One region of the Bifidobacterium sp. MSK.13.1 genome, then DNA from elsewhere that is predicted to be linked to it. Evidence: riboswitches for the same ligand, from Rfam matches in the RefSeq annotation. Region 1 holds a riboswitch; each other region holds the start of a gene.
The links. A riboswitch is a leader RNA that binds a small molecule or an ion and turns the genes downstream of it on or off. The one in region 1 is predicted to bind thiamine pyrophosphate.

Region 1 (2,270 bases):
CGTTGTTCACTTCAACCCTGTCGGATGGCAATATGCAGTTCATCGCTCTCACGCCAAGCGAGCTGTTTATGCCGTGCGTAATGTCATGCCTGATGTGGTGTTTTCTTATTCAGATTTGCCTACGCCGGAAAACCGCATCATTGCTGCTCACCACATACTTGGGTATAAGCGTTGCGTTCACCGCGCATCTTTCCATGCATCATGCGGGAATCATCTTGGGATTCTTCATCGCCATTCTCGCCATCGATTGCGATATCGAAAAAATCAATTCCAACGATTGGCCTCAGTGGATCCGTAATCTCAACAACCGTGTTATGACTCTTCTTGGACCGAAGAAAACGGAACGGTATCTCCGTTTCTTCAAAATCCTCGGTCTTATCTTCATGCTTGTCAGCGTGTATTGGACGGCAAGCGCCAGTATTTGCGATATTCGGTACGACTATTCGTCTTCCCGGGCGGTAGCGTCTTTTATCAAAACCAACCATTTGGAGCAATACCGTTGGATGGCAGGCTGGACACGCGTCAGCAAGAACGACACCGCTTCCAATCCAGAAATCAACAAAATCATCGACAAAGGCGGATATTGCGGCGGCACCGACTGCATCGACTACACTTCTTGGTACGGCAGCACCCTTATCGATTCAGCCCCTTACTTCGACCATACGCTTCTTGCCAATGCATACAAGGGACGAAGCTATTCGTCGTGGGAATGGTGCGTTGACCCCTATGCGGGAAAGAAAGACATCGAAACATGGAAATCGTGGGGCGAACCCGAATTCTACGACACTCTGTATCAGCCATTTTTCTTCTCCGACCTTGGTTACGACAGAAACCATTACACGAAAATCAAAATCGCCGAAACCAAGACACCTTGGAAAAGCACATGGTCGGAAGGCGCCTGCGAAATTTACGTGCGCAACGACATTTACGAGAACGTATTGCATTCGCCCGATCCTGGAATCGACTGGCCCGACGGCGCAACGCGCAGATAACAGGTGGACCGGCATCCAACTGGAACGTGTCGATTGTTCGTTTATGCAAAACGTGCCACTGTCAGCACCTTTGTATAGGTTAGGTATGTTATGTACATGCAGGGGGGCTTCCGGCGAAAGCGGAAGCTGAGATAGGCAAATGCCTGACCCTTTGAACCTGTTGGTTAGGACCAACGTAGGGAGCAGACAATGGGCGATGACTCATATGCAGCTGCATTGCGTGAACAGATTGCGCAGGCAGTAAACGACGTACGCGAAACCACACCTTTGGCACAGTCGTTCACCAATTTCGTAACGATGAATCTTGTGGCCAACGCGCAGCTGGCCGCCGGCGGCACCGCAGCCATGAGCTTCCTGCCTGACGACGTGATCGACACCGCGGAAATCGCCGGATCGAACTACATCAATGTGGGCACACTCCTGCCGTTCTTCAAGGACGCGCTACCGGAAATCGCCTACAAACTGCACAAGAACGGCAAGACGTGGGTACTTGATCCGGTCGCCGCGGGCATCGGCAAAACCCGTACCGCCATTCTCGAATCGTTCCGCACATACCCGCCGACCATTGTGCGCGGCAATGCGAGCGAAATCATCGCGCTCGATGCGATGTGGGGTTTGGCACAGCATGATTCCACCGTTCCCGGCACTCGCCCGGCAGGCGTGGAAGCCGTCGACGAAGTCGATTCCGCCGTTGACGCGGCCAAACGAGTGGCTCGTCATCTTGCGAAATACTCCCCTGTTGGAGCCGGCGCGGTGGCCGTTTCCGGAGCAGTCGATCTGGTGACTGACGGCGAGCGCGTGTTCCGTTTGCCCGGCGGCAGCGCGATGATGACGAAGATCACCGGCGCCGGCTGTTCGCTCGGCGGCGTTACCGCAACGTATCTGGCCGTGGCCGAACCGCTTGTCGCCGCGATTTCGGCATCATTGCTGTATAACAGGGCTTCCGAAATCGCCGAAGCGAAATCGTCCGGTCCCGGATCTTTCCAAGTGGCGCTGCTTGACGCGCTTTGGAACGTCACCGCCGAGGAAGTCGCCGCTTCCGAAATCATCATCGACTAGGCTTTGCCGAACCCTGCATGGTATTCGGCATATCATGCAGGGTTCGGCAATTGCGTATGTGGAAAATATGGACGATTGCCGGTTCACATTGTAGGTTTTCTGAATCACTTACCGAGAAGGGTTGATTATATGAACAATTATTCATATGCATCGATGCGCGATACATTCGATATGAGCGCCTACTTTGTGGTCGGCCCGCAGGATTGCAAGAGCCGCACT
Region 2 (2,270 bases), on a different contig from region 1:
ATAATCTGTCGCAATGAAACGCAAATATTTGCGATTGTTTTCTGCAAACGATTCGCCCCATGCCAACGCAACGCATCGGCATGGGGCGAATCATAAGAAAATAACCGTCTGAAGACGGTGTAGCCACATTACTTGAGCGGCGGCATCGGCTTCCAATCCGGATCATGCAGCAGCTTGCGCGAATCCCACCAACCCTTGACAATCTGCACCAAGCCGGTCTTGGCATGCTCACGGTCCACCATCACCAAGCGAATGACCTCCTTGGCGGCGGTCAGCAACGTGCCAAAGCCGAACATCAGCGGACGGTAATCGCCGAACGACATGAAATAGCGTGCCATGTAGCCACGGTTGCGCATGATGTGGTAGCGGTTCATGTCGGAAGTGGAGTTGAGCTGACGCACGCCGGCGATATCCCAGTTACCGATCTCGCGCGTACGTCGCAGGATCACGTCGGGCACCACGATCGGATTGGTGACCTTGCTGGCGCGATAGCCGTACATCGTATCGTCCCAGTAGATGAAGAAGCGGGGATCCGGCAAACCGATCTGTTCCACGATATTACGGCGGAACAGGCCGCCTTCAAAGCATAAGGTGTCCATCACACGATAGCCGGGACGCCCGAACGCGGCCGGAGCGATCGGATTGGGAATGCCAAGAGGCACGATGAAATCGTACTGCCAGTAGAACGGGCCTCCGTCGTAGTCGTATCGGCTTCCCTGGATCACATCATGGCTGCCGGTCCACTTGGCGAGCCTTTCGATGGCCTCAGGCATCACGGCCACGTCGTCGTCCATCACCCAGAACCACTCCGCACCCAGCTCGTATGCCTTCTTCACACCTGCGGAGAAGCCGCCTGCGCCGCCGAGGTTGTCGGATTGCGGCGCGTACACCACACGGCTTTCGTTGCCCGACTGGTCGGCGATGGTATTGCCCCACTGCGCGGTGACCGCTTCACGGAAATCGTCGACCATGCCTTGGGTCGCCTCGCTGTGCTCGTTGTCCACGACGATGATACGCCATGGCGCCACAGTGAGTTTTTCGATGGATTCGAACAGGGTGGCGAGCAGCTGCTGACGCCTGTACGTCACCACGACGATAGCCAGCTTTTCGATGGTGTTCTTCGCAACTTGCTTTTCAGTCATACGTTCCATTCTTGCACTCGCCCTCAACCGAACATCGCCTGTGTTCGCATCATGCGGCACGATTCCATTCGACGGACGGGCTCTTGCACATTTCGTGCGGCTTTGCCATAATGTACGGCGTAATGCAGGGGAACCCGTGTTCGTCGGGTTGAGATGGGCCAAGTGAGGCCTGAACCCTTTGAACCTGATGGTTAACACCAGCGTAGGGAGGCATGTCTAGTGACTGCTGTGACATCAACAACCGATTTCGATTATGAGTTCGACGCCGCCAAAGGCATCCAACGCGACAATCTTCCGCCGTTCGCGCAGCGCATGCGCAAGGCCGCCGACCTGGTTTGGGAGGAAGGCTACCAGCAGCCGTTCATCCGCGAGCTTGGCGAAGGCACACTGCAACGCGAGCGTTTCGCCTTCTATCTGCTGCAGGATTTTCGTTATGTGAACGATTACGCCAGAGTGCACGCTTTGGGGTTGGCCAAGGCCACCGACCCTGAAATCATGGCGTTCATGCTCAAGGTGCAGAACGGCGCCCTGCAGGTCGAGACCGAAGTACACCGCTCCTACTTGGCCAGCTATGGCATCACCGAAGAGCAGATGAACAATGTGCGCCAGTCGGCCTTCGCGCGTGCCTACACGTCGAATATCCTTTCCATCGCCTATGGCAAGGATATTCTCGACATTCTTGTGGCCGTGCTGCCGTGCGCCTGGGTGTATGCGGATTATGGTTATCGTCTTGCCGCCGAGTTCGCGGACACGCTCGACGACAATCCGTACAAGAGCTGGGTCGACATGTATAAGACCGACGAGTTCTGGCAGGATTCCGTGTGGCTGCTCGAACATATCGAGAAACTGGTGGCCGACGCGAGCGAGGAGCGCAAGCGCGAGCTGATCGACATTTTCGTGACCGGCGTGGAGAACGAATACATGTTCTGGGCCAGCGCGTACGACATGCAGTACACATGGAAGCCCGAATGGAATCAGGCGCGCTGATAGCACTCCTTCATGGGGTTTCCTGACTTCCGATTGTTTATTTTCATTGCAGCAAGGCGGGTGTCTTCTGATTGGTTTTCAGAAAGCACCCGCCCTGTTATGTTTGGTCGCGTCAGTTTCCCGCTTTATTCGCGTACGAGG
Region 3 (2,270 bases), on a different contig from region 1:
TGGGTGCCGTCAGTGAAGATGATGTGCGCCGGACCGTCCCACGGTTCGATCAGCGTATTGTTGTATTCGTAGAACGCCCTGACATCGGGGTCAAGCTGGTCGTTCTTCTCCCATGCCGGCGGCAGCATCATGGAGATGGCATGTGGCATGGAACGTCCGGACAGGTGCAGCAGTTCGAGGCATTCGTCGAACGTGCCGGAATCGGAGTAGCCCGGGGTAGCGATCGGCAGCAGCGGCTTGAATTCGCCGAGCAGTTCGGAGCTTAGGCGGCCTTCACGTGCGGACAGCCAGTTGCGGTTGCCCTGGATGGTGTTGATCTCGCCGTTATGGGCCAGCTGGCGGAACGGCTGGGCCAGCGGCCAGCTCGGGAACGTGTTGGTGGAGAAGCGGGAGTGCACGATGGCGATCTTCGCCTTCATGCGCTCGTCGGAAAGATCCAGGAAGAAGGGCTTGAGCTGCATGGTGGTGAGCATGCCCTTGTAGGTGATGGTGCGTGCGGACAGGGACGCGAAGTAGATGCCCACCTCGTGTTCGACGCGCTTGCGGATGCGGAAGGTCTTGCGGTCCAGTTCGATGCCTGCGAGCTGGCCTTCGGGGTCGGCCACGACCAGCGTCTTGAACGCGGGCATGCTGGCGAGCGCCTGCAGTCCGAGTCCGTCCGGGTTGGTGGGTACGACGCGCCATGCGAGTACTTCGAGGCCTTCTTCGCGCACGATTTTGGCGATGGCTTGTTCTTGTTGTCCGGAGGTGGCGATGTCGCGGTCGAGGAATGCGATGCCGGCGGCGTAGTGGCCTTCTTCGGGCAGTTCGACGCCTGCGGTGGCGCGCATGAATTCGTCGGGCATGCTCATGAGGATGCCTGCGCCGTCGCCGGTGTTTTCTTCGGCGCCTACGGCTCCGCGGTGGTTGAGGTTGACGAGCACTTCGATGGCGTCGTCGACGATTTTGCGTTCGGGGCGCTTGTTGAGGGTGGTGACCATACCCACGCCGCAGGCGTCGTGCTCGGCGCCGGGATCGTACATACCTTGGGAATCATGGATCGTGAGATCTAACGGGGCGTGGAAAGTCACCGAAACCACCTTCAATGTTTTTGGGCAAGAAAAGTCTTGCGGTTCTTTAATGCGTGGTTTAGAATACCGCGCCCCTGTATCAAATACGTTTCGCGTGTCCATATAACGAATACTCGGAAAAGTCAAGACTGTTTTTTCTTGGGAAAATGTGGAGGATATGTGTTGGGTTGTGGTGGTTGCCGGTATCGATGCGTGTCGTTATGCTGGTGGTTGTCCGAAGAGTACAGGGGAGCCGATGTGGCTGAGATGGGCGTTTGCCCGGACCCTTATGACCTGAACAGGGTAGTGCCTGCGTAGGGATGTTACGAACGGTGCGCGTGCGCGTCTTCTCTGTGCTGACGGCTGGTGTTTGGCCGTGTGTTTCGTGGAAAGAGAAGGGATTTGGCGTGTCTGATGCGTCGCAGGTGCCTGAGCAGCTTGGTTCGGGTTCGAAGAAGTTGACTCCGAAGAATGTGCTGCTGGGTTTGCAGCATGTGTTGGTGTCCAATGTGTGGCTTGATCCGGTGTTTGTGGCTGGTGCCATTGGCTTGCCGTTGGCGTTGTCGTCAAATATGGTGAATGCCATTTTCATTGTGTCTGGTTTGGTCACATTGATTCAGGCCACGAGGTTGGTGCGTTTGCCGATTGTGCAGGGTCCGTCCGCCGCGTTCGATGCGTTGATGATCGCTGCGGGCACTGCTGGTTCGTTGGCTGCCGCTGGTACGTCGATTTTTGTCAGTTCGCTGATTTTCTTGGTGCTGTGTCTGACCCGTGTGATTGAGAAGATGCGTTTTCTGTTCGCGCCGATGGTGTCGGGCGTGATTATTTTTCTGGTTGGCGTTTCGCTGTCGCGTTTCACGTTGAGCGAGTTTCTTGGTGGCGCTCCCGGCGATGATGGTTTTGCCGATCCGAAGACGTTGGCCGTGTCTATCGTGACTTGCGTGCTGGTGGTGGCGCTTTCCCAGTTCGGCAAGGGTATGGTCAGGGCGCTTTCCTATCTGATTGCTCTGGTTGCCGGCACTGCGCTTTCGATGGTATTTGGCATGGCTGATTTTTCCGGTGTCGCGTCGAAGCCTTGGTTTGGTCTTCCTCAGATTATGCCGTATGGCGGTTTTGACTTTGATGCGGCGGTGTTTGTGCCGTTCTTCATCGCATATATGGTTGCGATTATGGAGGCGCTTGGCGTGTATCAGGCGGCCAGTGAGATCCAGGGCGTCAAGC

Region 2: linked by a shared signal. The riboswitch ahead of tenA (thiaminase II) and the one ahead of KSY55_RS06110 (hydroxyethylthiazole kinase) in region 1 are both predicted to bind thiamine pyrophosphate.
Region 3: linked by a shared signal. The riboswitch ahead of KSY55_RS03205 (solute carrier family 23 protein) and the one ahead of KSY55_RS06110 (hydroxyethylthiazole kinase) in region 1 are both predicted to bind thiamine pyrophosphate.

What each region holds. Positions count from the first base shown of each region.
Region 1 is NZ_JAHOMM010000004.1:110,923-113,192, forward strand. It holds gene KSY55_RS06105 (hypothetical protein) at 1-992, shown strand, start outside; TPP riboswitch at 1,083-1,191, shown strand; gene KSY55_RS06110 (hydroxyethylthiazole kinase) at 1,182-2,051, shown strand; partial or broken gene KSY55_RS06115 (thiamine phosphate synthase) at 2,181-2,270, shown strand, end outside.
Region 2 is NZ_JAHOMM010000002.1:415,629-417,898, forward strand. It holds gene KSY55_RS04630 (glycosyltransferase family 2 protein) at 129-1,142, opposite strand; TPP riboswitch at 1,259-1,369, shown strand; gene tenA (thiaminase II) at 1,455-2,129, shown strand; gene KSY55_RS04640 (YhbY family RNA-binding protein) at 2,255-2,270, opposite strand, start outside.
Region 3 is NZ_JAHOMM010000002.1:112,776-115,045, reverse strand. It holds gene gltB (glutamate synthase large subunit) at 1-1,070, opposite strand, end outside; TPP riboswitch at 1,286-1,389, shown strand; gene KSY55_RS03205 (solute carrier family 23 protein) at 1,370-2,270, shown strand, end outside.